DNA from 3 places in the Pseudoalteromonas sp. SR41-7 genome. Region 1 is predicted to be linked to each of the others. Evidence: predicted binding sites of a transcription regulator. Region 1 holds the regulator's gene; each other region holds the start of a gene.
What was found. Region 1 encodes LexA, which represses DNA repair genes until DNA is damaged. Its sites were predicted from a motif close to TACTGTATNNNNATACAGTA; they were not measured.
Positions count from the first base shown of each region.

Region 2: a site for LexA is predicted at 2,891-2,910, ahead of H5092_RS13115 (SulA-like leucine-rich domain-containing protein). Genes of this name have one in related genera too.
Region 3: a site for LexA is predicted at 4,223-4,242, ahead of H5092_RS00365 (YebG family protein). Genes of this name have one in related genera too.

Region 1 covers NZ_JACJEF010000019.1:7,303-17,368, forward strand. Annotated here, with positions in the region: gene hmpA (NO-inducible flavohemoprotein) at 1-514, shown strand, start outside; gene H5092_RS18450 (hypothetical protein) at 586-957, opposite strand; gene H5092_RS18455 (S41 family peptidase) at 957-2,564, opposite strand; gene H5092_RS18460 (endonuclease) at 2,665-3,318, opposite strand; gene H5092_RS18465 (DnaJ C-terminal domain-containing protein) at 3,550-4,518, shown strand; gene H5092_RS18470 (chaperone modulator CbpM) at 4,518-4,838, shown strand; gene H5092_RS18475 (hypothetical protein) at 4,901-5,626, opposite strand; gene H5092_RS18480 (hypothetical protein) at 5,940-6,320, shown strand; gene H5092_RS18485 (PaaI family thioesterase) at 6,321-6,761, opposite strand; gene lexA (transcriptional repressor LexA) at 6,929-7,546, shown strand; gene coxB (cytochrome c oxidase subunit II) at 8,028-9,170, shown strand; gene ctaD (cytochrome c oxidase subunit I) at 9,170-10,066, shown strand, end outside.
Region 2 covers NZ_JACJEF010000009.1:651-10,716, forward strand. Annotated here, with positions in the region: gene H5092_RS13095 (VC2046/SO_2500 family protein) at 1-248, shown strand, start outside; gene H5092_RS13100 (DUF6172 family protein) at 428-730, shown strand; gene H5092_RS13105 (diguanylate cyclase) at 924-1,841, shown strand; gene H5092_RS13110 (YchJ family protein) at 1,916-2,395, opposite strand; gene H5092_RS13115 (SulA-like leucine-rich domain-containing protein) at 2,434-2,868, opposite strand; gene H5092_RS13120 (tetratricopeptide repeat protein) at 3,167-3,631, opposite strand; gene H5092_RS13125 (NCS2 family permease) at 3,750-5,042, shown strand; gene H5092_RS13130 (hypothetical protein) at 5,116-5,874, opposite strand; gene cysB (HTH-type transcriptional regulator CysB) at 6,199-7,176, shown strand; gene H5092_RS13140 (L-serine ammonia-lyase) at 7,252-8,628, opposite strand; gene H5092_RS13145 (CoA pyrophosphatase) at 8,730-9,305, opposite strand; gene pabB (aminodeoxychorismate synthase component I) at 9,312-10,066, opposite strand, start outside.
Region 3 covers NZ_JACJEF010000001.1:68,159-78,224, reverse strand. Annotated here, with positions in the region: gene H5092_RS00380 (VacJ family lipoprotein) at 1-396, shown strand, start outside; gene H5092_RS00375 (EAL and HDOD domain-containing protein) at 544-1,770, opposite strand; gene putP (sodium/proline symporter PutP) at 2,102-3,580, shown strand; gene H5092_RS00365 (YebG family protein) at 3,853-4,170, opposite strand; gene H5092_RS00360 (helix-hairpin-helix domain-containing protein) at 4,485-4,781, shown strand; gene H5092_RS00355 (DUF6170 family protein) at 4,806-5,108, opposite strand; gene dsbB (disulfide bond formation protein DsbB) at 5,110-5,628, opposite strand; gene fadR (fatty acid metabolism transcriptional regulator FadR) at 6,159-6,872, shown strand; gene H5092_RS00340 (peroxiredoxin) at 7,235-7,840, shown strand; gene H5092_RS00335 (TonB-dependent receptor) at 7,928-10,066, opposite strand, start outside.

The DNA.
Region 1 (10,066 bases):
TAAAAAAGAGCTACAGCCAAAGCCTGGCATGGTGTCTAATTATTTACACTCATTAGAGCATGGCACTATTGTTGAGTTATACCCGCCGGCAGGAGACTTCTTTTTACGCAATAACACAAGTCCAGTGGTTCTCATTTCAGCAGGTGTTGGGCAAACGCCAATGCTGGCTATGCTTGAAACGTTATTAAGTGACAATTCTAATCAAGAGATTATGTATTTACATGCTTGCGAAAATACTCAGCAACATTCGTTTTCAAAATATTTATATGATCTAACAGCGCAGAATAACCACTTGAAAACAATAACGTGGTTTAACCAAGCGACAGAGGGCGCTGACTTTACTGGGTTAATGAACCTAAATGCAGTACAAGCACAGCTACCATTGAGTAATGGCGACTTTTACTTATGTGGTCCTGCCGGTTTTATGGCATTTATAAAAAAGCAGTTACTTGAACTAGGTGTTAAAAACGAGCAGATTCATTATGAAGTGTTTGGTCCGCATGAAGACTTGTAATAACGCTTTAAAATAGAAAAAGGCGTACAGCGATGTGCTGCGCGCCTTTTTATAAACGCTAATAAAGTGCTTTATAACTCTTTACAGGTCACACCTTCAAGTACTGTAGTAAGCTCTTTTTTAGGATAGTAAAGCTCGCATTGGTTATTACGTAGTTGCAAAATAAACTTCTCAGATTTTATATTATGCGCGCCCATAATTACTCTGCCATCAGACCCTTTACTCATTGCATGATCAATTAGCAGTTCGCTACGTTTAGTAAATACGGAATCGGAAAGTGTTACTAATGCGCCTCCCTTAGCTTGTTGAATTGCCTGTTGTAGTGTTGCAATAACGCTAGGATTAACGCTCGTTAATATAGCGGGTTTAGCGGGATCACTATTTACACTTTGGCATCCACCTAAAGCGAATAAGGTAGCTAATGGGAGTAATAATTTATCCATTACCTTTCCTCACTCAGTGTTGGCCAAGTTAAGTCCATATTACGCTGGGTAAATTGCTCAGGCATATTTAAAGGAATGAGAGATTCACGAGAGCTTGAAAAATTAGCTGGCTCTGCTTTTGCAGCAGCCGTTCTAATTGGGCAATTGCCATTTTCAACATGAAACAATGCGGTGGCTAAAACGGCCTCGTCACTGTCGCCTAACTGATGATCAAAGTCGTCCTCAATTTCACAACCTTGAACATCAGCATCAAATTGTGGCGTAGGGGTTGGTGTAAAACCCGCAGCGTATTCGCCAAATCCTTTGCTATTTACCCCACTAAATTGAATAGTGTAATAGGTTGTTGCGCAGTTATGAGTTGGGGTAAAGCCATAGGGCTTACCGCAGGTTGTATCGCCAATTAAAATAACTTCTGCGTCTATACCTTTTAAACCATTAATAAAAGCTTCTGATGCCGAACAGGTGCCTGATGTGCTTAATACATAAACCTTCGATAAGTTTAAATCAGGTAGGTTTTCACCTGTGCTAAAAAAAGTAGAGTAATCTATTTCTTCATCAATAAATGGAAAAGGCGAATCAACGGGTTGTTTATCGTTTTGTTGAGTTTGATAATAAAAGCGGTTGTTAACGTTGGCATTACCGGCAACCATATAAGCTAATTGTGCCGACAGTGCTAATAAACCACCACCGTTATATCTAAAGTCGATTACAAGCTCATCAATACCATCGGTTTTAAACTTATTTACTGCATCAATAAGCCCTTCTTGGGCAATGCTTATATGGCTATTAAATTGCATGTAACCCACGCTTGAACCATTTGCGGTTGTAATCGTTTTAACATTTTGAACCGGTGTTTGTTCAATATTGCCAGCGGTTACATTAAATGTTTTTTCGGCGCCATCGTTACTGCGTACAACAATAGTATGTGAGTCGCCGTTAGTAGGACTAAATAAACCTTCGTTAAGCGTATCTACACCCGACTGTGTATTGGTATTAATGCTAACACCGTCAACTGAAAGTACAGTATCACCACGTTGAAAGCCTATTTGGCTTGCAGGTGAATCATCTTCAAGATAAGCGACGCGTAAAATACGGTCGGCTGTATCGCCAATAAACGCCCAATTTATACCGTAACCAGAAGTAACGCCCGATTGCGCTTCTTGAAAGTAATCTTCAGTAGGTTCTGAAAAATGAAAGTTATCTTTTTTTGCTCCTGAGTCGGTAAGCTGCTCTGTTTTTAATTGGGCAAAATAATCGGCTACTGTGGCAAAGCTTTCAGGATCGTTATCGGCAATCTCATCATACCAAAGGTAGGTTTCGTCGCTCCAAGAACGAAGCCAGAGTTTTTCGTAAAGGGCAGAACCGGCTTGATCTGGGTAAGGCTCGTTGTTATTAAAGGGATCGTTACCCGTACGCGGGGTTTCGCAAAAGTTTTTTAAATCGTTAGAGGGTTCAAATACACCCGCAGTCCATGTTGGACTGCTACTAACAGGTGTTGTAACTACAGGGGCTGAGTCGATACCGCTACCGCCGCCGCCACAACCGGTCAAAGCAAAGCCCGCAAATGCAGTGAAAATGGCAAGCGAGGTTTTATTATTTTTAAACATAGGTAAGGGCTTTTTTGTAAATAAGTTGTTTAAAATATTACAACACTCGCTCGTTTATTCAACATTTATAACTTTGATTTATGTAAATGAGTGTTAAAGCTTAGAGCTTGCTCGCACTACTTGTATCTGCGAATGCTTGCTTTTGCCATGCATTAAATAACTTTTGCTGTTTATCAGAGATTTTTAAACCGTATGTTTTTTGCATGTAAGCGTAGGTGTCAGCTATACGTTTTCGTGCATAAACAGGCGGTTCAACTACACGTTGCTTAAAGTTTACTTTTACTTCGCAACGACCATATTGTGTGGCGTTTTCGCTAAGCATACCAAAACGATAATTAGAGCGATCGGCATTAATTTCGCCAATAGCTGGCGCTAAGTTATTTATATCAGCTTCCATTTTTCTAAATTTAGCACTTACTTTACGGCAGTTTTTACGCCCGCCATCTTGCCAGCATTGTAGCTGGTGACCAAATTCCCACGCCGGAACAATGTGCTCCCACTCAATGCGTAGTGCTCGCACATTTACTTTACCTGAGCGGGTAAGGGTATTTCGAGGAATGTAACCACAGTTAGACGGGTCAGGAACGAGTTTTTTGCCTTCTTTTTTAATATCACAGCCGCAGTAAATGCTTTTGGCGTTGTCAGGTAGGGTTTTAATTAAATGTCTTTTAGCCGTTGAAAAACGGGTAAATTGTTCGGCTGATACCGAAACGCACACACAACAAGCCAATAAGGCCAGAATAAATCGAGTCATATCCATCACAAATGTGAACTACAGGAATAGGCAGTTTAAAGCCTTGAAGATAAAAGATAAAGTTAACTTAAGGCCTACGCTTATATTAATAAAAAGTGCCTGATTAATTTTTTACTCAAAGTTATTTTCACTATTCATTTATTTCTCACTATTTATCGTATTTTAACCACACAAGGTTACCCGTTAAGGAGTATGCTTAAAGCTTACTCAATATGAGGATTTGGATTGCAAATGAAATTTGTTGATTATTATGCAGTGCTTGGAATATCGCCTGATGCAGATGATAAAGCGGTTAAAGTAGCTTATAAAAAGTTAGCCAGAAAATATCACCCAGATGTAAGCAAAGAGCCTCAAGCAGAAGATAAGTTTAAAGAAATAGCAGAAGCTTACGAAGTCATCCATAACAAAGAAGAACGCACTAAATACGACGAGTTACGTCGTCACCAACAAAATCGTGCTCGTCAACAGCAAGGCCATTATTGTGGTAACAATGCCTCTTCGCAAAGTAATTATCAGCAAAGCGATCCTCAAACCGACCAAGAGTTTTCTGACTTTATTAATTCAATGTTTGGCGGAGCTGGTGGATTCGATCGTTCCGGGCAGAGCAGAAGTAACGCCGCTCGCGCGCAAAAAGGACAAGATGTGGAAATAGAGTTCCCAATTTTTCTTGAAGAGACTTTAGTTGATACCGTTAAGCCTGTTGAGTTTATGTTACCGCAGCGAGACAGCAGTGGCCGTGTCACTGAAATTAAAAAATCACTTAAAGTGAAAATTCCTGCAGGCTCAGTAAATGGCGAGCGAATTCGACTAAAAGGGCAAGGCGGATTAGGGTCAGCTAATGGGCAAAATGGCGACTTGTATTTACAAATTAGTTTAGTGCCTCACCCATTATTTGATGTTGAAGGTCATAACCTAAATATAGTTGTCCCTCTTGCACCATGGGAAGCGGCTCTTGGTACAAAGCTAAATTTACCTACGTTGACAGGAAACATCCAATTAACTATTCCTTCTAATAGTCAGTCTGGTCAACGCTTGCGTATTAAAGGTAAGGGATTAATGAGTAAAAAAGCTAAAGGTGATTTATTTGCTGTGCTTAAAATTGTTAATCCAACATCTGTTGATGATGCCAGTAAAAAACTGTGGGAAGAATTAGCCAAAAAAGCTCACTTTGATCCCCGTAATAACTGGAGCAAGCCATAATGCAAATTATCGTGACACAAAAAGACGATTTACTTACTAGCAAAGAGCTATGTTTGAGCAGTGATATTAGCGAAGCAATTTTATATGAGCTAGTTGAGCATAATATTGCGGTTCCAATTGAGGGGGATCATGTTACGCAGTGGCAATTTACGGTATCTGCAGTGACCTTAGTTAAAAAAGCGGCCCGTATCCAACATGACTTTTCGTTAGATTGGTCGGCAATAGCTTTAGTTTTACAATTGCTGGATGAGCGTGATGAGTTGATTTTCGAAAACGAAATGTTAAAGCGACATTTGAGTCGATTTAAGCACTTGGAATAAAATAAGCCCTAGGCTTATTTACTCTTTGATAAGTGGGCGCTAGCTTTCAAAAACCAATATGACTACTTTGATTTATTCTTATTTTTAATTCGGATAAATCGTTTTAGTCGTATATTTTGTATAAGTAGTAATATTCCACTTAAACAAAAAAGTACACTGGTTGCTGAAAAGCTAATAAGCAGTGGATTATTAAAATCCTCTCGCTCATCGTAATCCATAATATGTAACATCCAAAAAAAGTCGAATATTCGCCATAGCGTGCTGCGAACGGTAACAACTTTGCCGTTATTTTCTGACAAGTACAGTGTTGTGTTAAATGTGTCGTCAAATTGTACCTGCCAAACATTGGTTTTATATCCAACTTCTCGCATACCTTGCTTTAGTAGTACAGCGCTTGTTACTTGAGCGTCAATAAGTAAGTGTGCTTTAGCATTTGCGGTAATTTGTATTTTAGTTGGCGGTTCAAATGGTCGGCCTGTTATTCCATTGAAGCTTTGCTGCTCGTTATTACTAAAGACAGTAATAAGTGGTGTAGTTAAGAAGTTCTCAAAAATTATTTGTGTTGGATTAACCACCTGAGAGGCAATATCGTCAAGGGAGGCAACATAATCAGCCTGCGTAAATGGGTTATTAAGAGTACGTGTTGCAAGATGCTCCCCATGAACTTTATCAAGAGGGATTGCACTCATAATTAAACCACCTAGTAACCATGCTAAAATTTGTAGTGCTAATAAATATCCTAACCATTTATGTAACTTGCGAGCATGTTTAAATATTTTTTTATTCATGTTTTAGTCTTATTATTTTTAGAGGCTAGTTTATTACATTAATGGGATAAGTTACTGCGACATTTTGTCGCAGTTTAAACTATAGCTTACTGTAATCATTTAAAAATAAAAAAGATTACACTTAAATTCCTAACATGACTTATCTGTTTAATTGAGCTGGATGTTTGATATCCAGCTAGCTTTAAATGCTAAAAAATACTTAAAAGCTGCGAAATATCCATATAAAGTGGTTATTAGGGCATAGTTGATTTGGTATAACGGTAAAACTGCGTTAAAGTTTGCAATGAAATTATTAGAGGATAAATACGAAACGATGTCGGAAATTCAATTTTTAAATGTAGATCTTGAGCTTGAATCAAAGCAAGATATTAGTTTGCTAGTGGCGGACTTGAAAAAAGTCGCGACGATTTTACATTATGACAAAGACGAATACCGTCAACTAGCGCGTATTGAAGCTACAGGTGAGGTGAGCACACCTGATAAAGCCATAAACCATATATGTGAGCTTATTGAATCGTGTTCGCGTAACGCGCTAAAGCAATGGTTAAGCTGTTCACGTAGAACGTTTGATATTGGTTTTGAATCAGGGACTTCTCCTAAGTGCTTTAATCAAGCCTTAGATGCAGATACATTATTGCGTATATCTGCGATTGGTGCGGGTATGGAAATTACCATTTACCCAATCGAAAAGTAACTATCTTCGCTCTACGACTGCTGCGGTCATTTTTGATACGCAGCACAGCTCATTGCGGCTATTTGTAATTTTTATTTCCCACACTGAACTACGTTTGCCAATATGAAACGCTCTTGCCGTTGCTGTTAAAGTGCCGTTGCGAGATGCTTTTAAATGACTTGCGCTAATCTCCTGTCCTACACAGTAAAATTTAGTAAAATCGACAACAAAGTTAGCGGCATAGCTGGCAACTGTTTCGGCAAGTACAACGTTAGCACCGCCGTGAACCATCCCCATTGGGTTATGATGCTCAGGAATTGCCGGCATTGTGGCAACCAAATAATCATCGCCAATTTCTGTGACTTCTATCCCCATAGTTTTCATTAATGTTCCTTGGCCATTAATGCCTTGTTCTAACTGCTTGCACAGCTCTAAGGTGATGGGCTGGTACCAAATACTCATAATGTCTCCTTTGCATTTTTAATCATTTATAAACTTAGCTTTAGTTATATCCCTAAAATGTACACAAGTGAAATTACTTTAGCTATTTTAAGGCTTAATTTAAATTTGCGATTTTTATTTAACTGTATATACTCACAGTTAAATGTACTGTATGGAAAACCAGTTGTATGCGACCATTAACGAACCGCCAAGCTCAAATACTCGAACTAATTAAAGTTTTTATTAAAGACACTGGTATGCCTCCTACACGTGCTGAAATAGCGCAAACATTAGGTTTTAAAAGTGCCAATGCTGCTGAAGAACATTTAAAAGCACTTGCTAAAAAAGGCGCAATTAAAATGAAACCAGGTGCAAGCCGTGGTATTCAATTAATTGAAGAAGAAGAGCCAGAACAATTAGGTTTACCGCTTATAGGGCGTGTTGCTGCTGGTTCACCTATTTTGGCGCAAGAGCACGTTGAAAGTCACTGCAAAATCGATCCATTAATGTTTAAACCGGCTGCAGATTTTTTACTACGCGTTAACGGTATGAGCATGAAAGATATTGGTATTATGGATGGTGATTTACTTGCTGTACATCGTACTCAAACCGCTGAAAATGGACAAGTTGTTGTTGCTCGCCTAGACGAAGACGTAACTGTAAAACGTCTTGAGAAAGCGGGTCGTAAAGTATTACTTCATGCTGAAAACGACGATTTTGACTCTATTGAAGTAGATCTTGAGAATGAGTCTTTTAATATTGAAGGCTTAGCCGTTGGCGTTATAAGAAACGCTGATTGGATGTGACTTTAAAAATAGCTTTTAAACAAGCAGTTTTATAAATGCGTACTAATTAGTACGCATTTTTGTTTTAAAATTTGTACTAAAAAATAGGGCGTAAACAGCCCACTGACTATTTAAGCTGTAAACTTTTTTGCACTTATATTTCCCCCTCCGAATGCGTTAAACCCTTTGTTTTGCTCATATTTTGAACTTCCTGTTGCCCAGTTGATTACCGATTTTTATTAATTATTCAATATCACCTGATTGTTTTTTATACTAAAACTTGCTTGTTGTTCGTTTTTTAGCTAATTGTTAATGTGCTGAGCTAATAATAACTCACAGCTTTTTAGTTTTGAGAACACACAATATACACAAACTCGTTGTTGGCGCAGCAAAACCAATCAATATTAAATAAGATTGGCTAAAAAAATAAAAATAACGAATTGGCGTTTAAGCCGTATGCCTCTTCGCTTTGCATTCGCAATAGCATCAAAGGAGCCGTCACATGGGTAAACTGACCTCTACCTTGTGGCTTATATTATGTGTTTTTTCGCACCCAGTTTTGGCTAACAGCCAATACAATATGCGCAAAGGCGTAACCGATATAAGCAATAATGTATATCAGCTGCACATGACCATATTTATAATATGTTGTGTGATTGGGGTGATAGTGTTCGCAATTATGTTTTGGGCACTTATTCATCACCGTAAATCTAAAGGGGCTGTACCTGCCCAATTTCACGAAAGCACTAAAGTAGAAATACTTTGGACTGCAATTCCGTTTGTTATTTTAATTGCTATGGCAGTACCAGCCACTAAAACCCTAATTGCAATGGAAGATGCCAGCAAAGCTGATCTCACTATTAAAATTACGGGTTCGCAATGGAAATGGCATTATGAATATATGGGTGAAGATGTAGAGTTCTACTCTATTTTATCTACCCCGCAAGATGAAATCGCGAATCTTGCAGATAAAAATCCTAACTACTTACTTGAGGTTGATAAGCCTCTTGTACTGCCAATAAATCAAAAAGTACGATTTTTAATGACTTCTGACGATGTTATTCACTCTTGGTGGGTACCTGATTTTGCAGTTAAAAAAGATGCGAACCCCGGCTTTATAAACGAAACATGGACGAACATAAACGAAGAAGGTACTTACCGAGGCCAATGTGCTGAGTTGTGTGGTAAAGACCATGGCTTTATGCCCGTTGTGGTGGTCGCTAAATCTGAGGCTGATTTTAAAACATGGCTTACAGATGCAAAGCAGGCTAAACAAAAAGCAGCATTAGCAGATGCTGCATTACTTGATAAAACCCTCCCAAAAGAAGAGTTAATGACTTTAGGCGAACAAGTATATATGGCTAATTGTGCTGCATGTCATCAACCTACTGGCATGGGGTTACCGGGCGTATTTCCTGCACTTAAAGGCAGCCCGATAGTGCTTGGCGATATAAAAGATCACATTGATGTAGTTATCCATGGACGACCCGGTACGGCAATGCAAGCTTTTGCCAAGCAGTTATCTATAAAGCAATTAGCTGCGGTTATTACTTATAAACGTAATGCGTGGGGTAATGATACGGGTGATGTTATTCAACCGAGTCAAATACAGACAGCACTTGATGCCAAAGTGGAGGCGAACTAATGAGTAGCATAGTAGAACAACCTAACGCCAATGAAGCTCATCATGCTCATCACCCAGCTAAAGGTTTTAAACGCTGGCTTTACACAACTAATCATAAAGATATAGGTAGTTTATATTTAATTTTTTCGCTGACCATGTTCTTAATTGGTGGCGCAATGGCCATGGTGATCAGGGCTGAATTATTTCAACCAGGTTTACAGTTGGTCGACCCTCACTTTTTTAATCAAATGACCACAGTGCATGGTTTAATTATGGTGTTTGGTGCGGTTATGCCCGCCTTTACAGGCCTTGCTAACTGGATGATACCACTCATGATTGGCGCGCCAGATATGGCATTGCCAAGAATGAATAACTGGAGCTTTTGGATTTTACCGTTTGCGTTTTTAATCCTATTGGCATCGTTATTTATGCCTGGTGGGGGTCCTGCATTTGGTTGGACTTTTTATGCACCACTGTCCACAACATACAGTAATGATAATACTGCATTGTTTGTATTTGCCGTACATATTATGGGAATTAGCTCAATAATGGGCGCAATCAATGTGATTGTAACCATAGTGAACTTACGTGCCCCAGGCATGACATGGATGAAGTTGCCCTTATTTGTATGGACGTGGTTAATTACTGCCTTTTTATTAATAGCCGTAATGCCAGTGCTTGCAGGGGCTGTCACTATGGTACTTACCGATAAGTATTTTGCGACCAGCTTTTTTGATGCCGCAGGCGGTGGCGACCCGGTGATGTTCCAACACATTTTTTGGTTTTTTGGTCACCCCGAAGTATACATAATGATTCTTCCTGCCTTTGGCATTATATCTACAATAGTACCTACCTTTTCTCGTAAAAAACTTTTTGGCTATGCCTCAATGGTATACGCCACATCCTCCATAGCACTA
Region 2 (10,066 bases), on a different contig from region 1:
AAGAAGGGGAGCGCTGCGGTATGACAAGTATTAAGCTAAGACAGTGCTTAAGCCCTGAACCACTTGCGATTAGAAATGATGATAAGCATATTCCACTTAATATAATAGATAACTGTGAGCTTGCTGTCAGAAGAAGAATTAAAAGCGAACAAACACAACTAGCGAATCCCCCTATAAATGCAGCTGCTTTTTACGACAGCCTTAATAGTGATGCAATACATCAACCACTTCAGCTTATTGCGGTGTGATATATGATTGTAATAATCATCAGTTAATATATGCTTTATAACGGGTCTGCTTTATATATTTGCTAATAATTGATTTAATGAAAAAAAAGCATCCAAAAATTAAATGCAATTGCTATAATGGCGTCAAATGGTATGACATGAAATGCCATTATCATTAAACCAAGGTAATTAGGAACGTAATGAAGAAAACATTCACGCTAAATCACGAGAAAATCAAATACCCTCGTATGGTTGATGCTGCAAAGCACGAAGTGAAAAAATATTTGAAAAGAGAGCGTAATAAAACGCTACCTGAAGATGCTGACTATTGGGCATTTGACTGTAAGTTTGGTAACACAGCTGAAGATGCGCAAGTTGTGCACGTTGCTGAATTAAGTAACCAAATTGGCGAAATTGAAAAGCAAGGTTTGACCTCTTTCTATGTAGAGATTTTAGCTCGACCTGCTCAACGTCAGCAATTAGATTTAGATGATGACGAATAATACTTAACTAAATTAAGTATTCAAAGTTATAAAATGAGCCCAAGTGGCTCATTTTTTGTTTTTATGCAATAAAGATTTACTAAAAAGCATTTTTATTAATAACCAATAAGTAGAATCCCTCTTAATTAACATTTGCATAACAAAATGTGATGCTATAGGCTGTTTTTAATTAAAAAAACAAAACATTTTTACTATGCCAATAAATTACTCTGACCATCAATTAAAACTAAGTTTAAAGAATTCTAAAGTACTTATAGTTGACGATCAGTTATTAAGCTTAATCGTATTAAAAAAAATATTATCTGAGCATTTTAATGTGACAACAGCTGGAAGTGGTGAAGAAGCAATTGAAATTTGTAATGTAAATGTACCCGATATAGTCCTACTCGATATTAGTATGGGTGGAATGAGTGGTATTGATACATGTTTAAAATTAAAAAATAATACTGAAACACAGGATATCCCAGTTATTTTTGTTACATCCTTTGAAAACGAAGAAGAAGAGTGTTGGGAAGCCGGAGCTGTTGATTTTATTAAAAAGCCGATTGTAAAAGAAACACTATTTAGAAGGGTTCGTGCCCATATAACGTTAAAATTACAACACGACTTACTCAATCAAAAAGTATTTTTAGATGATTTAACTAAAGTATTCAATCGCCGTTATTTTGATGCACATTTTTCTAAAATGGAACGAAGCGCCTTACGAGAAAAAGTTGACTATGCATTATTACTCATCGATATAGATTATTTTAAGCAATACAATGATATCTATGGTCATGTGCAGGGGGATACGGTGTTAAACCTAGTAGCACAAACTATTACTAATAGTTTGCAAAGGCCAACCGATTTTGTTGCGCGTTATGGCGGCGAAGAGTTTGTAGTTGTTCTACCGCATACAAGCACTGAAGGTGCAATTTGTGTTGCTGATAAAATTAAACAGAATGTGGCCGATTTAGGAATATTACACAAATATTCAGAATATGATTTTGTGACTATTAGTATTGGCGGTGCAACCCTACAACCATACGTAAATAACAAAAACACGTTGCAGATCGCAGATGAAAAAATGTATGAGTCTAAAATGCAAGGGCGTAACAAAGTGTGTTTTTAAGTTTAGTTAGCTAATAAATCACTCTGCCACTTAAAAACACCTTTTAGGTGATAAATATTAAATAAGATTATTTATTACATGCTATGACATTTTTTGTACTTTTTATTGCTACCGCATGGGCAGTTATCATTTCTGCCTACTTTAATATCTTCAACAGGATATATAGTGCCATCTAAATAACGCCATTGAGTGTTTTCTTTACTAAACTGCGATTTTTCATGAAGCTCACAAAATAAGTTTTGATAAAAATATTGGGCTTTAAATTCTACAGTTCCAGTATCGCCATCATGGCTTGAGTCAATTAAATCAAGATTTATAAATCGACAGCTGTTAGCAAAATCATTGATTTTTTTAACCGGATTCTCAGCTTGTTTTTCTTTTGCGTAGGTTTGATAAACATATTTTGCATTTTTAATAACATAAGCGCTGAATCGTGAGCGCATAAGTTGTTCAGGAGTGTCAGCTTGCTTTACAGATAAGTGAAGCGGCTCGCAGCAATCGGCATAATTGTGCCCACTGCTGCAAAAACATAATGTGGTATTGAGTGAAGTCATAATAATAATACAGAATCTAAAACATTAGTTTAACAAGCTTATTGAGCGAGTGGTATCTCTGTTGTTTGAGCGTTTTTAGTAAAACAGTATAGTTTTGTATTCGTTTTACTTAAATCGAACGATAGATTTGTAAGTAGTTGGTTATTAACTATATCGGTCCAGGTAATTACCGCTGCAAAGTTTCCATTATGTAACGCAGAATTTAATACATACTCTAAATTTACTAGGTGCTTCTGTCTAATAACAAGTAATTTGCTTGTATCAATAGAGCATGAGTCAAGTAAAGCTTTGCTAGGTACATGATCTGGCGCAATTAGTAACGTCCATGCATTAGAGCTATTGTATTGGTGTAATACTTTTAAAAGCTCAAAGGTCGCTGAAATTTCATCTTCAATTTGGATCAAATTTACGCAATCGCTTTGCTCGTCTTGTTGGTAACTTTTAACTGTTCTTACGGTAATAGGCTGTAACATAATTTCACTCACTGGGTTTTTATACAGTATTCATATACAGTAGTTTATACAGTGCTTTCGTGCAAGCATTTTATGCTATTTATTTGTACAGTTATTCAGCCTTTGATCATTGTTTTTTATTTTTAAATCTATAATTCTTTATTAATCAACTTGTTATAGGTTTGTTTTTGAGAAGGTATTTCAAAAATAAATTTTTGAGTAATGTTTTAATTTGTGGGTTTTATACTGAGTAGGAGTATCTTTGTAACTATATACAGTATTTTTCAACACTGTATACAGTACTTATAACTTAGTTGGTTTATGTGTCTTCACTCGTGCGAGGGATCATATGAGAAAACTGGAGTTGGTGGATTTGTTCGTACAAACTTGCTGCATAACATTGAGCATCTTTAAATCGCTTAGTTTCGATATGTTTGCGTATATCTGTAACCGCTGCAGTGGCAGGTGCGTATCCTTGGCTACTCGCTAAGCTCAACCAAGCTACAGCATGAAATACACTTTGTGGCACGCCTTCACCTTTTACAAAAAATAAACCTAAATAAAACTGTGCTCTATGGTTTCCTGCCATTGCAGCAAGGCGCATCCATTTTGCAGCCAATGGAGCTTGATTATTTTTTAAATAATATAGGGCTTTATTAATAGTACTTTGCTCATCTTTTTTATTATCAATGGGCGCGGGGCTGCTTTCTGGTTGAGTAACAAAACCTAAAATGTTGTCTAGCTGTTGCTCTAAGTCTTGCTCACAAGGTGTTGTTTTAAGCATATTGGTTCATTTATTATTTTAACTACTTTAACAGTTTAGTATATAGCAAGGTAAAATGTCCTGTAAAAGATAATTTTTATGTTAAAATCTCGTCACTTTTTACTATCACAAGTTTATTATGTTTGAAGCCTTATTTAAACTCAGCGAAAATAACTCAACAGTTAAACGCGAATGCGTTGCTGGCCTAACTACCTTTATCACTATGGTATACATTGTATTTGTAAACCCGGCTATGCTTGCTGAGGCAGGTATGGACCAAGGGGCTGCATTTGTAGCTACCTGTATAGCAGCTGCGATAGGCTGTTTTATAATGGGTTTGTGGGCTAATTATCCATTAGCATTAGCGCCTGGCATGGGACTAAATGCCTTTTTTACGTATGGCGTCGTATTAGGAATGGGTTATACCTGGCAAGCCGCATTAGGGGCTGTTTTTATGTCGGGTTGTATATTTTTATTTTTAAGCTTATTTAAAGTCAGAGAATGGATTATTAATGCCATACCTCTGGTGCTCAAGCGAGCTATCGCAACAGGTATAGGTGCTTTTTTAGCCTTAATTGCCCTTAAAAATGCAGGCATTATTGTCTCAAGCCCAGCAACATTAGTGCAATTGGGCGACATTACTTCCCCAGGCCCATTATTGGCTATATTAAGCTTTTTTGTAATTGCAGCGCTTTTATACCGCGATTTTAAAAGCGGTGTACTTATTAGTATTTTATTAGTGACTGGCATTGCACTAAGTTTAGGGCTAGTTGAATATCACGGTGTTATGGCTATGCCACCATCAATAATGCCTACTTTTATGCAACTAGATTTTGCCGCCGCTTTTGATATATCAATGATGAGTGTTATTTTTGCATTCTTGTTTGTCGATCTTTTTGATACTTCGGGTACATTAGTTGCGGTCACTCAAAAAGCTGGTTTAGCTGATGAAAAAGGTAACATGCCTCGTTTAGGGCGCGCACTAAGTGCTGACAGCTCTGCAACAATTGCAGGTGCGATGCTAGGCACGTCTACGACTACATCGTATATAGAATCGGTTGCTGGTGTATCTGTTGGCGGACGTACTGGCTTAACGGCTGTAGTTGTAGGTATTTGCTTTTTACTAATGATGTTTTTTGCACCGCTTGCACAAATGGTACCGGCTTATGCTACGGCAGGTGCTATTTTATATGTCGCTGTACTGATGCTACAAAATTTAAAGTTTGTAAATTGGGATGATATGACCGATGCAATTCCTGTTACTGTAGTATTACTAATGACACCATTAACGTTTTCGATTGCGCACGGTATTGCACTTGGTTTTATATCTTATACGGCGGTTAAAGTTTTGTGTGGTAAGCAAGATCAAATCAGTATTAGTGTTTGGATATTGACAGCCTTGTTTGTTTTCAAGTTTGCATTTTTGTCTTAATGACTAACAAATAGACAAAAAAGCCTGCATAAATTTAATTTGTGCAGGCTTTTTTAATGCTTTTATAAAAGAATTACCATTTCTTTTTAGGAGCAAACAATATATCTAAGTCGTCTTGCTCTTCTTCTGTTTTCTTTTTAAGTGCGCTTGCATTAGAAGCTCTTAGTTCAACACTAATTGCTTCTAAGTAACCTTCAACTTCTTGGCGTTTTGTTGTTACATATTCATCGGTGTATGTAACTGCATTGAGCGTTGCCTGTGCTTTTTCAAAATACTGCCTTGCTGAGCCAACCATACTCGCTGAGCGGGCAGATAAGCCACGTTTTATTTGGCTTTCGATATTAATACGCAGTTGTAGTTTTTCAAGACGTTTATCTTCTAAAACAAAAACTTGGCTATCAATACGTCCTTTATTATGTTCAGAGCGTAAAATTGAGCGTAATTTTTTAATACCTTGAATTAGGCCAACAAGCTGCTTGTCATTACTCGGTAGCGTTAGGGCTTCACTGCTGTTGTCTAGAACTGCATTGGTGAGGTGCGTTTTAGCCTCACCTAAGCGGCTTTTGAGTGCTTTGGATGTTGGCGAACTAGTAACCATCGTGTTTAATGCTTCGTAAATACGGCGTTGCAATACACGGATTATATTTTCAGAAAGAGGTATATTGGCACTATTCATTAGTGCTTCTTCTGTTTCTTCTATTATAGCTTTTTGTTTTGTTAGCTCTTTGCGGCGTTCCGCTTCTTGTTTTTCTTTGTGTTGTTGTACAGCACTTACCCAAAGTGCAATCACAATCAATGCAACTATAAGCACTATTATAATAGAAACGATCATGGTGTAATTCTCGGATATATAACCTAATTATTTAATCTTACATTAAATATACGTTAACAGGGTAGCTTTGCGCCGATTAACTTAAAAAATACACCAAAAAATTGATAGGTTGAGCTCTTTATAAACCGTAGTCACCCTAAGGGCTTATAAACTAAAGCTGAATAAACATCGCTACCTCAAGCATATTTATTATGCTAGCCTTGAGCTCTAATCAGATAATTGCACACCTAAAGACCTAAAGTGATATTTTACGTAAATAACACTTGGTTTTAAGCGGTATTGCCTTTATAAATAATATGAATAATAACGTTAAAATTTGCAGCCATGAAATTACAACAACTCAGATACATCGTAGAAGTACAAAATCATAAATTAAATGTTTCAGCGACTGCTGAGAGTTTATTTACCTCGCAGCCAGGAATTTCTAAACAAGTACGCATGTTAGAAGATGAGTTGGGTGTACAAATTTTTGGTCGCAGTGGTAAACATTTAACGCATGTAACCGGTGCTGGCGAAGATATAATTAATATTTCTCGTGAAATACTCTCCAAAGTAGAAGGTATTAAAGCCGTTGCTAATGAGCATACGTTACCTGATCAAGGTAAGTTAAATATTGCCACAACACATACCCAAGCCCGTTATGCTTTGCCTAACGTTATTCAAGGGTTTATGAAAAAATACCCTGCGGTATCGCTTCATATGCACCAAGGTACTCCACAACAAATATCGGATGCTGCAGCACGCGGTGATGCCGACTTTGCTATTGCAACAGAAGCACTGCATTTGTATTCAGATTTAGTTATGTTGCCTTGTTATCATTGGAATCGCAGTATTGTTGTTGCTAAAGACCATCCGCTCGCTAAAAAGGCAAATAGTTTAACTGTTGCTGACATTGCCCAATATCCACTCATTACATATGTATTTGGTTTTACGGGCCGCTCAGAGTTAGATAAAGCATTTAGCGCACACGGACTTGAGCCACACATTGTATTTACTGCAACCGATGCTGATGTTATAAAAACATACGTACGACTGGGTTTAGGAGTTGGTGTTGTCGCTTCAATGGCGATAGATCAAGTGAGCGATACCGATTTAGTGTGTATTGATGCAAGCCACTTATTTGAAGCAAGCACGACCAAAATTGGTTTTAGAAAGGGCAGCTTTTTACGTACTTACATGTATGATTTTATTGAACGTTTTGCACCGCACTTAACTAAAGAGCGAGTAGAGCGAGCAAGTTTAATGCGTAACCAAGAGGATGTAGATAAATTATTTGCAGATATAGAGTTACCGGTTAAATAAGGTGATTACATTGAACGAACAATAAAAAAGCTGCCTATTTTAAATAGACAGCTTTTTCTTTTTATAGCGAGCTGATTAACATTCGATAATATTAACTGCTAATCCACCGCGAGCGGTTTCTTTGTATTTGGTTTTCATATCGTTGCCGGTTTCAAGCATGGTTTTAATCACTTTATCAAGTGATACCTTTTGCTCGCCACTGCCACGAATAGCTAAACGTGAGGCATTAATTGCTTTAATCGCGCCCATTGCATTACGTTCAATACACGGTACTTGTACTAAGCCACCAACAGGGTCGCACGTGAGGCCTAGATTATGTTCCATACCAATTTCTGCTGCGTTTTCTACTTGCACAACATTGCCACCAACAATTTCTGTTAATGCGCCTGCAGCCATAGAGCACGCAACGCCAACTTCACCTTGGCAACCTACTTCAGCACCCGATATAGAGGCATTCTTTTTATATAAAATACCAATAGCAGCAGCCGTTAATAAATAACGTGTGGCTATATCGCGGTCTACTTCTTTCACAAATGTGTGATAGTACATAAGTACAGCCGGTAAAATACCCGCAGCACCATTAGTTGGTGCGGTAACTACACGGCCACCTGCCGCATTTTCTTCGTTTACGGCAAGGGCAAATAAATCAACCCAGTCCATTGCACGAAGTGGGTCGTTACTGACTTCTATATTTAGTTTTAAGTATAAGCTGGGCGCACGGCGTTTTACTTTTAAGCCGCCAGGTAGGATGCCTTCGGTACGCATACCACGGTCAATACAGGCCATCATTACTTTCCAAATATGAAACAGCGTGTCTTTTATTTCATCTTCAGTGCGCAGTGTTTTTTCGTTCTTCATCATTAAGCTTGAAACACTAAGCCCTGACTCTTTACACATCTCTAGTAGCTCTTTTGCGCTACTGAAAGGGAAAGGAGCTGGGTTTTCTTCTCTAATATCAAGGGCTGCTTGTTTTTCGTTTTCAAACTCTTCATCAGTAACAATAAAGCCACCGCCAATAGAGTAATATACTTTGCTGTAAACTTTTTCGCCTTTGTTTGAGGCGATAATTTCCATTGCATTAGAGTGCTTAGGCAGCGTTTTGCGACGATGAAAAACAATAGCGCCTTGTTTTGGAAACTTAGCTTTGTGTGTTTTGTTTAGATAAATAACCTGATCTTTTTCGATGGTCGCTAAAATGTCGTCGACTAAATCTGCATCTATAGTTTCAGGGTCATAACCGGCTAAACCAAGAATTACGGCTTTACCCGATCCATGGCCAACACCTGTTTGTCCCAAAGAGCCATAAAGCTCTACTTTAATATCGGTAACATTTGCTAATAATTGTTGTTCTTGTAGGTCATTAACAAATAAGCGTGATGCGCGCATTGGGCCAACGGTGTGTGATGACGAAGGGCCAATACCAATGCTAAACATATCAAATGCACTGATCATAATGTGTGTCTCTACTTTGTTTTATCAGCACGAAGCTGCTCTTTGAACGGTCGAGCATGATAACGTGGAATTGTGATTGTGTAACTACTAATAACGAAGATTTAAACTGGTAAGGCGAGTTGTTTTGTAAAGTTTTTTATAATGCTTGCAGTCGCACCCCAAAGTAAACCATGTGGTGTTTTAAAACCTTGCAAAATAACCGTTTTCCCAAATCGTTGAAAAGGTAAGGGTTGCCAATTAGCTTCGTTATTTAACTCAGTGACCGAGAGTAAAAAGCTCGCTTGTACTTCATTATAGTCATTTTCCCAGGTGGTGCCTTTATTAAGTAAACCCACATAGGGGCTAATACTAAAACCCGTTAATGTTGAATACTCAGGTAAATGACCTAATACATTAACGTTGCTTTGGGCAATATTTAGCTCTTCTTTTAGTTCGCGAAGGGCTGTGGTGCGAAGGGTAATGTCGCTTACTTCAAACTTACCTCCGGGCAAACAAATCTCCCCAGGGTGATGGTGTAAATAAGTAGGGCGTTTACACAGTAAAATATGTGCATGATTATCTATATCAATAATTGGCAGCATAACAGCGCTAGCACGTTTTTTACGCGTGTCTTTTAACTGGTTTGGCGCAGCTGTAGGGCTTAACAGAAACCGCGCCATAATGTGTTCACTATTCAAAGCGACCTACTGTTTTAATAAAGGGAGGATTTTATTTACTTTATCGTAAGTTTCTTGATATTCCAATTCGACTTTAGAATCAGCTACTATTCCGCCACCTGCCCAGCAGTAAATTTGCGCTTTGTGGCACACCAAGGTACGAATAGTGATACTCGTATCCATATTTCCACATGCACTTAAATAACCAATTGAACCACAATAAATGCTGCGGCGATGTGGTTCTAGTTCTTCAATTATTTCCATCGCTCTAATTTTGGGCGCACCGGTGATTGAGCCACCCGGAAAAGCCGCTTTTAACTGATCGACCGCTGTTTTGCCTTCATCAAGTTCTGAGGTTACCGTGCTTACTAAATGATGCACTGCCGGAAAGCTTTCAATAGCAAAAAGGGAAGGGACGTGAACGCTGCCAGGTTTTGCCACTTTGCCTAAGTCGTTACGCAGTAAATCAACAATCATTACGTTTTCAGCGCGATCTTTAGCTGATGCTGCGAGTATTTGGGCTTGGCGTTGATCCTCCAGCGCATCCGCTTTTCGCGGCAGAGTGCCTTTAATAGGTTTGGTTTCTACAACGTTATTATTTACAGATATAAAGCGCTCAGGGGAAATTGATAAAATTGCCCCTTGAGGGTGATTTATAAAGCTCGAAAATGGCGCTTTATTTGCCTCACGCAGTTTAATATAAGCTGCCCAAGGGGAGCCTTCAAACTGAGCGTTAAAGCGCTGTGCTAAATTAATTTGGTAACAATCGCCACTTTTTAGAT
Region 3 (10,066 bases), on a different contig from region 1:
ATCTTTGATGTTGCAAGCTCACTAGGTCTTGAAATAGTCGATGAAGACTTTGGACAAACGTTGGGTGTATGGGGCGTAGGTGATGGCGCCTATTTAATGCTACCAGGTATGGGGCCAACAACAGCACGTAACCTGACCGGTGATGTAGTCGACAACTTTGTATTACCTGAAGTTGCGCTAACGACTCCACAAACTATTTTAGTATTTGTTTTAAAAGCAGTTGAGGCGCGTGCATCATTAATCCCACAAGAAGGGCTATTAAATGATTCACTTGATCCGTACTTATTTGTAAAAGATATTTACTTCCAGCGTCAAATTTATGAGCTGTACGATGGCAATCCACCAGTTAAAGAAGAGCCAGCTGATTTTGATGAAGACTTTTTAGAAAGTTTATAATTGAAGCCACTAATAAAAACGCCAGCTAAATGCTGGCGTTTTTATTTACTGTTTATATAGAATCTGAACTTTGGCTAGAGAAAAATAAACTTAGATATCATTATGATTCAATATATTAGTAAATGTTTTAACCAGAGTTCGGGTTACTTATTTTTCGTTAACTATTAACTGCATTTGCTCATTAACCCAAGTCAGTGCTTCATGATAGGCATCAGGAACTTTTTCACCTAGGTTTAGTTCTTTCGTTAATTCGTTTGCGGCTGACCAGTTAGCTTGTTCATAATACTTAACTAAGTTTAAATATTTTGCCAGCAAGCCTTCATCGTTTAATAACGCTGCTTTTATGTCATTCGAAAGTGGAAGCTTTTTCATAACGCTTTCCATACTCTCATCTAAAATAGCATCCATAAGAGACATCATACCGGTTAAAAATGCCATGCCGGTATCTTTAAATTGTCCATGGGATATAGCGAGTAACTCACCAAAACGAGCGCGCGTAAGCGATAGCCTAATTAGCTCTACAGGTTTATCTGCTGATACTTGTGCTGCAAATAATAATGATAATAGTTTTTTAATTTCGTTAGCGCCAAGCACTATAAGGGCTTGCTTAATGGTACTTATTTCAGCACGCCTTGCAAAGGCAGCAGAATTTGAATACCTAAGTAATTTGTAAGATAGGTTTACATCACGCTCAAACACATCAGTGATTTTTTTAAGATCCATATCAACGCTTGATGTTTCGTAAAGTAATTCAGCTAATGCCATTTCTGAAGGCGGTAGAGCCTTACTTTGTACCATTTCCGGTTTGGAGAAGAAAAATCCTTGGAAATAATCAAAACCAAGCTCTAGAGCTTGTTGGTAAATTTCATAGGTTTCTACTTTTTCGGCAAGTAACTTAATATGCGAGTGCAGTTTTAAATCATTAAGAACCGTTTTTATTGTATCTATATCAGATGCTAAAAAGTCTATTTTAATAATATCAATAAATGGATAAAAGTGGCGCCAAACAGGCTGATGAATATAGTCATCAAGAGCAATAGTGTAACCTTTATCTTTTAGATCTTTCACTATGGCTAATAATCGCTTCCCAGGTTGCACAGTTTCAAGGATTTCTACAACTACAGTATCTTTGCCCAGTAGTGTTGGGTAGCCCTTTGATAGCGTTTCTAGGGTGAAATTTATATAGGCGGGTTTATTGTCGGTTAAATCTTCTAAGCCGAAATTAAACTGACTACCTTCAATTAGTCGTGTAGTTGCCTCGTCACCGTCTATATCGGGAAATACGTTATCAACGCCATCGCGAAATAAAAGTTCATATCCGATGAGCTTTTTATCTCTGTCTAAAATAGGTTGGCGTGCAGCGTAAAAATACATAAACAGTTCCGTAAGAGTAATCTAATTAGTTATTGTAATAATATATGGCAAAAGACTCAAAATAGCATTACGTATATTTGCTAGATTAATAAATTATCATTAAAAATTAAGGTCTTTCTAGTATTTAATTTATTATATTTCACCAATTCGCTTTAAAATTATTCAACATGAGTATTTTTGTATCAGGTGAGGGCAACAAGTTGGAGATTTTATTATCAAGCATGATATAGTCAGCGAGAATGGTTTTTACCCCAATAGTGTCTTAACTATAAAATTTTAAGAGTCATTATTTGGATTAAAGCCTATTATTAATAATTATGCGGAGGCTAATTTGGAAACAGGAATGATTATTTCACTAGCATTATATTTTATTGTAATGTTAGGTATCGGACTATATGCATATAAGCAATCTACTGACGATGTATCTGGTTACATGTTAGGTGGACGAAATCTATCTCCAAGTGTAGCTGCACTGTCTGCAGGTGCATCTGATATGAGTGGCTGGATTTTAATGGGCCTACCTGGTGCGATGTTTGTTACTGGTTTTAGTAGTACATGGATAGCAATTGGCTTGGTGATTGGTGCTTGGTTAAACTATCTGTTAGTTGCACCGAGATTACGTGTTTACACTGAAAAAGCAAATGACTCTATAACCATCCCAGACTACTTTTCAAATCGCTTCAATGATAAATCCAACCTATTACGTGTTGTATCAGCTGTGGTAATTATTGTTTTCTTTACTCTTTATACTTCATCTGGTGTTGTCGCTGGTGGTAAATTGTTTGAAAGCTCATTTGGTTTAACTTATGAAATGGGTTTATACATTACAACGGGCGTAGTTGTTTTATATACCTTGTTTGGTGGTTTTTTAGCTGTAAGCTTAACTGACTTTGTGCAAGGTTGTATTATGTTCATTGCACTTATTCTAGTACCAACGGTTGCATACTCTTTGCTTGAACAACCTTTAGAATCAACTTTACATAGCGTAAATCCAGATATGCTTAACTGGATTGGTGCAGGTTCTGCATTAGGTATTATTTCTGCAATGGCTTGGGGTTTAGGTTATTTTGGCCAACCACATATCATTGTTCGTTTTATGTCGGTACGTAGTGTTAAAGATATGCCTAAAGCACGCCGTATTGGTATGACATGGATGATTGTTGCTGCCATTGGTGCTGTTGGTACTGGTATATTTGGTGCAGCTTATACTTATGAGAACAACATTGTAGTTGAAGACCCTGAAACAATTTTCTTAATTCTTTCTGAGTTGCTGTTCCACCCACTTATTGCTGGCTTTTTACTTGCTGCAATTTTGGCTGCGATTATGAGTACTATCTCATCTCAATTATTGGTTAGTTCAAGTTCATTAACAGAAGATTTCTATAAAACATTCTTACGTAAAGATGCCAGTGATAAAGAGCTAGTTGCTGTTGGCCGTATAAGTGTTGCCGTAGTTGCTATGTTCGCTATTTATTTAGCTTACGACAGAGATAGCTCTATTTTAGACCTAGTAAGTAATGCGTGGGCTGGCTTTGGTGCTGCGTTTGGACCACTTGTATTGTTTAGCCTTTATTGGAAACGCATGAACTTTGCTGGTGCGTTAGCTGGTATGTTAGTAGGCGCATTTACTGTGCTAATTTGGATATATGGACCATTTACTATCAATGGTGAAAGCTTAAGTAGCTTTATGTACGAAATAGTACCGGGCTTTATTTTAGCGAGTATTGCAATTGTTGTTGTTAGCTTAGTAACAAAAGAGCCTGAGCAAAACATCACTGCTTTATTTGATGAAGTAGAAAAAGAGCTTTAATTAGCAATTACTACTTATTTTAAAGTGAGTAGTAATTAATACCAATCCGCAATAATACTTAATCATTTTGCGGGGCTAAACGTGTTGCTACCGGCGTTAAAAAATTCTCATTTAGTACAACTAAATATCGAATTTTTGCCTAGCTATCAACACGTTTTTCCACCCTAAAGAGATCATTTAATTAAGCGAATTAGTATAATAAAAAAGGGAGCAACTTAGTTGCTCCCTTTTTTATTTAGTTTGTCCCGTTCGAGGAGGGAACACTCTATGAATTAACTTACTTTTTTATCGTTGTTATCTTCAATTGATGCAACGTTATCTGACTTTTTACTTTTTGCTGGCGCTTTGGTAACAGCTGGATCTTTGCCACCTTTTAATATGGTCATAAAATCATCTTTGCTTTTCGCTATTTCTAAAGCAAGTGATTCAATTTGTTGCTCACTAAGCGGTACGTCTACCTTTTCTAGCATCAGCTCAAGTGATTCTGCTATATCGAGCATCTTGTCATAAGCATCAGCTTCTTTTTTGGTAGTAAACGTCATACGCTCGACTCCGTTTCGTTCTACAACATATTTAACAACAACAGCCATGATTTCTCCTGCAAAATTGCTTGGCACCGTGGTTTTTAAAAAACCATTAGATTACTGTTTTTATGTACAGTAATGGTTTGTAAGTAAATTTGCAAGCGCGAAGTATTAATTTTTAGGTGTCTTAAATTTGACAAAAAACGGTAACTTTACTTTAGTTAAGCAATCACTTTGTTGTACCAGCTGCATTTTCAGGATTTCGGATCATAGTGATAATGCGTTTAGGTACACTTTAAGTGATGAACTTTACAGTTCCTTATTTATTGATTTCCTGAGCAATACTCAAAATTAAGAAAAGAAGAATAAGGGCAAGTTTAATGAAAACGTTAAAAAATTTACTCATCATAAGTTTATTATGTTTACTACCCGCGACTACCGCGTATGCACAATTATCAGAAGTAACTAAGCAAATGCCTCAAGCTGAGACAATTAGTATAAATAATGCTGATGCAGAGATGCTTGCTAAGTTACCTGGTATAGGTAAGAAAAAAGCGCAGGCAATTGTGGATTATCGTGAAGAAAATGGCGAATTTAAAAGCGTTAGTGATTTATCGCAAGTTAAAGGGATTGGCAAAAAGCTTTTAGCTAAATTAGAGGGGAAACTTACACTTTAATATTTCTAAATAGTAATCAGGGTGCTAGGCGCCCTGATTAAATTGTTTTAGTGCATCGCTTAAGTGCTTTTTAGCAAAGTTAATTTCAATAGGTGTAGTTAATAGTGGATAGCACAATCCGCCAAGTATCAAAAATGGTATTAATATCCAACCTTTAAATACAGTGAATATTAAAAATAGTGGGCTAAGTAATAGCAGTTTTATAATACGCAATAGAACTTTATCAGTTGGCGATAGCTGACTTAATGCAAGCGCAATTACGTCTTGACGCTGGCGTACTTTTAAATGCTTAAGCTGGTCTAATTGGCTTGAAAAAAATGTAAACATATCAAATCGACTTTTTAATTGATAAACGGGCAATAATTATAATAAATAGCGTTAGTGAGAAAATCCCAAATATCACTTCCATCCAAGCAGGCATGCTCATGCCAACAAACTGCCAATCTATATTTCCACAATCCCCGGTAGCTTGAAAAAAGCTAGGTATCCATTCATGTAGTGGCATAAATGATGGGAAATTTGGTTCAAACTCGCAGCTAAATGCAAAAGGGTCTGTGGTGGTCTGCATATCAATATGTTCGCGAGCAATTAAGTATCCCCAAACACTCGATATTCCCCAAATAACATACGCTATCATACGCACAGTTTTACTTTGTGGTTTACTTGAGCCTACAATCCCTGCGCCTAATAACCCCAATACTGCAGTGCGTTGATATATACACATTATGCAAGGCGCTAACCCCATTTTGTATTGAAAGAAAAGAGCGGTAACTTCAAGTAAAAAAACGATAGCTGTAAATAAAAGCCACGGGGTTCGTTGGGTAGGTAATTGTGCAAGCCAGTTCATAAAAATTCCGCGTTTTAATAGGACGTTAGATTATGACGTAGGATAAAGTATGCAGCAACAAAAAGGAAAAAAAAGCTACCGAAGTCGCTTTTTATAAGATGAAATTAATGACTACTCAATTCAGCCTTAGCAAAGGTTAAATGACGTTCTATTATTTTCCCATCGATACATAAGCTCAGTTATATTGCTTACTTATACTAAGGTGATGCATCATCTAAAGAATTTTTTATGGTTGCACTTTTTTGTACTTTTTCTTATGGCAAGTGCGGGATAAGTTAATTAAGCTCAGGCGCTGCGTAAATAAAAATATCTCCATAATAACAATGTACCTACAATGAATATTACTCTAGATATTCATGCATTGTAGCTAAATTAGAGAAACCCAAATTTAATTATTTATTAATTTTAAATTTCTACCCATTTGCTTTATTAATATATATTACTTTACTTGTTAGTTGTGCTTCGTCTGGTACAATCAGTCAGTTATTCGTGTAAAACGATGAGTGTTGATTAATTCGAGTGGGAACTGGATGAGAATTTTTAAAGCGAAAAGCCCAGCAGGATTTGCTGAAGAATATATAGTTGAGTCCATTTGGAACGGCGATTTCCCTCCAGGTTCAATTTTACCTGCCGAGCGAGAACTTTCAGAGTTAATTGGTGTTACAAGAACAACCTTGAGAGAAGTATTACAGCGTTTAGCACGTGATGGTTGGCTAACAATTCAGCATGGTAAACCTACAAAAGTAAATAACTTTTGGGAAACGTCTGGCTTAAACATTCTTGAAACATTAGCGCGCTTAGATGAAGACAAGATGCCAGAGCTGACAGATCAGCTTTTATCTGCACGTACTAATATTAGTGCTATTTATACACGTGCTGCAATTAAGTTAAATCCTGAGCGCGTGATTGAAATTTTATCACAAAGCCATGAGCTAGAAGACACCGCTCAAGCATTTGCTGACTATGATTATAAAGTGCATCACGAATTAGCCGTTGCGGGTAATAACCGTATTTATGTATTAATACTTAATGGTTTTAGAGGCTTTTATTCAAAGATTGGTTGTCATTACTTCTCTGATGCCGGAACTCGTGAACTTGCTCGTCAGTTTTATAAAGATTTAACCATTTTGGCAGAAAATAAAGAGCATGATGGTGCTATTTCGATGATGCGTAAATACGGTCATCAAACAGGTGAGATTTGGCAAAAAATCCGTGGTGATATGCCCTCAGATATAATGGACTAAGTCTAAGCGAGAAACCTGCATTTGCAGGTTTTTTTATATCTATAAAATTTAGCGCCACCGTATATGAAATTCTAAAAAGTTTAATGTATAAACCACTTCGATATTTTTAAAATTTCTACTTAGTTACAACGCAACTTACCCTTTAAAATAGACCTATTATTTAAGCATATTAGTGCAAGTTGCAAGTGTTCGTTATTTTCGATTGCTCACATCGTTAAATGCGATTGTTCTTTTGCAGTGAATAACTTTAGAATGCCAATTAATTATATGTATGCGCTATTGGTTTTTAATTTTTAGCGCCCATATAAGTACCAGCATTGCGAAAGCAATTGAAAACAAACTCAAAATATTTGGAGAATAAAATGGGTGTATTAGTAGGCCGCCAGGCACCAGACTTTACCGCTGCAGCTGTTCTTGGTAACGGTGAAATTGTAGATAACTATAACCTTCATGAAACAATTAAAGGTAAAAAAGCAGTTATCTTCTTTTACCCACTAGATTTCACGTTTGTATGTCCTTCTGAACTTATTGCATTTGATAAGCGTTTTGAAGAGTTTCAAAAGCGTGGCGTAGAAGTAATTGGTGTTTCTATCGATTCACAATTCTCACATAACGCATGGCGTAACACTGCTGTTGCAGACGGCGGTATTGGTAAAGTTCAATACGCACTAGTTGCAGACGTTAAACACGAAATTTGTAAAGCATACGACGTTGAGCATCCAGAAGCGGGTGTTGCGTTCCGTGGTTCTTTCTTAATTGATGAAGAAGGTAACGTACGTCACCAAGTAGTGAACGATTTACCACTAGGTCGTAACATCGACGAAATGCTTCGCATGGTTGACGCGCTAGCGTTCCACACTGAGCACGGTGAAGTATGTCCTGCTGGTTGGACTGAAGGTAAAAAAGGTATGGACGCAAGCCCTGAAGGCGTTGCTAAGTTCTTATCTGAAAACGAAGGCGAGCTATAATTTAGCCCTTAGTTTTAAATAAAAAAACCGCCAATTGGCGGTTTTTTTATTTGTAGCGTTAGCTCACTTTAAAATAAGCTCGCAAAGTTAAAACGAGAAACTAACTTTAGTGTAGAAGTATCGGCCTCTAGGGTTGTGTACACCTGAGGCATAACCGTATAGATCAGCGTCGCCATCACCAATTGCAAATGGTGGCTCTTCATCAAATAAGTTATTTACACCTAGCGATACTTTAGTTGAGTCAGTAACACGATAAGATGTTTGTAAATCTACCAATGTTTGCGAATCAACCATACGTGATGTATTGCTATCAAAGTCTAAATTACCGTCAAAATCAATATCTGGGGTATCTTCAAACTCACCTACATAACTGATGTTTACGTTTGTATTAAACTCGCCAATTTCCCAGTTTGTAGAGAAAATCCAGCGGTGCTCTGGATAGCCATACTCACCGGTGTAATCGCGGCCATCTTTTTCAAATTTATCTTGGTATGCCCATTCTAAATTAAATTTCAATAAACCTAAGTCATCAAGTGAGTGATTGTAGTTAGCTGAAACATCGACCCCAGATACTTCTTGCGAAGAAACGTTTTCAAATGTGCTGTAAATTTTTTGAATTGTTCCTAAGCTATCGCCACCTGTAGGTGTTAAGCGCACACATACAGTACTATCTTGGTTATTACACTCAGAGTTATAAATTGGACCAAACTCTTGCTCATCAATTTTGTTATCTTGAGTGATGCTCCACACATCGACACTTAAACCAAACTCAGCAGAAGGCGCCCAAATAAAGCCGACATTCCATGATTCTGATTCTTCAGCTTCAAGGTCAGGGTTACCAGCAAATTCAATGTTGTAATCAAGTGCATCACAATCAAGGCCCGTTGCTTCACATCGGTATGTATCTACAAAGAATTGGCTTTCTTGAGATGGACCTAAACCAACTTGTGCCAGAGAAGGCGCTCTAAAGCCTTGTGCCCAAGAGCCACGCACTGTGATTTCATCAGTAGGCGCCCAGCGAAGAGCTACTTTAGGGTTTGTTGTTGTACCGAAGTCACTGTAGTCATCGTAACGGCCAGCAAGTTGTAGCTCTAAATTATCAGCAAGAGGGATAGAAAACTCGACATAGGCTGCGTATTGTTCACGATCTGCAGATGCAGATACAGACTCTGTGCCAAATATTAAACCACGTTGAAATTGATCATCTGGAATGTCATTAACGTCTTCTTCACGGTACTCAATACCTGCAGCCATCATTACTACATCATCGCCAAAACTAAATGCTTCACCTGTAATGTTTGCATCAAAGGAAGTCATGTGAGACTCACCACGACGCACTAAGCTTGTTGTAATACGATCAATTACAGCAGGGTCGTTGTATGTGCCACCAAATGGATTGTAGTTTCCTGCATCAATTTCTTGTTGTAAGAAATCAGTACGCACCCAACCTTGTGTTCTATCACCTGTTTGCAAAGATTTACTTCGGCCTTTTTGTACAGCGGTTTCCCAGCTCCAGTCATTAAACTCACCTCTAAGCCCTGCAACAAAGCGAAGAGTATCTGATTCAATATCCCATTGGCGTGCGCCAGCATCAACTGTACGGTAACGACCAATTTGAATGTCTTCACCAAATGGATTGTTAGGGTGGCTAGCTGGGACAGTTAAGCCTGCATCTTCATCAAGGGGAGTAGGGGCTCCGGCCGCAACAGACGTATTGTGCTGTACTGCCATTTCTAAAAAGCCCGTAATGCCATTATCAAAGTTATATTCAAATTGAGAAATAGCACCCACGCGTTCAGACGCTGGTGCGATATAACCGTAGGGGCCGTAATCAAATAAACAACTGCCGCTTGAAGTTGCATTTTCAGCAGGACAAGCCGGATCAATTGTTTTAACACCGTCTACATAAAAATATCCAGGGAAGCCACGAGATGAGCGAAAATCTTCACCACCATAAGGTGATTGATTTGCTGTACCTAAGCTGCCCATTTCATCAGAAGAAAGAGATGTATTTTTAAAGTAATCGATAATAACTGATGCGCTACTTTTCTCGCTAGTAGTACCCCATACTAAACTTGCTGTTGTTTCTTCATAATTGGGACCATCAGTACCACCGTAGCCCAAATTAACTTCAACACCGTCAATGTCTTTTTTCAAGATTACGTTTACCACACCCGCCACTGCGTCTGAGCCGTAGATAGCTGAAGCACCATCTTTTAGTATATC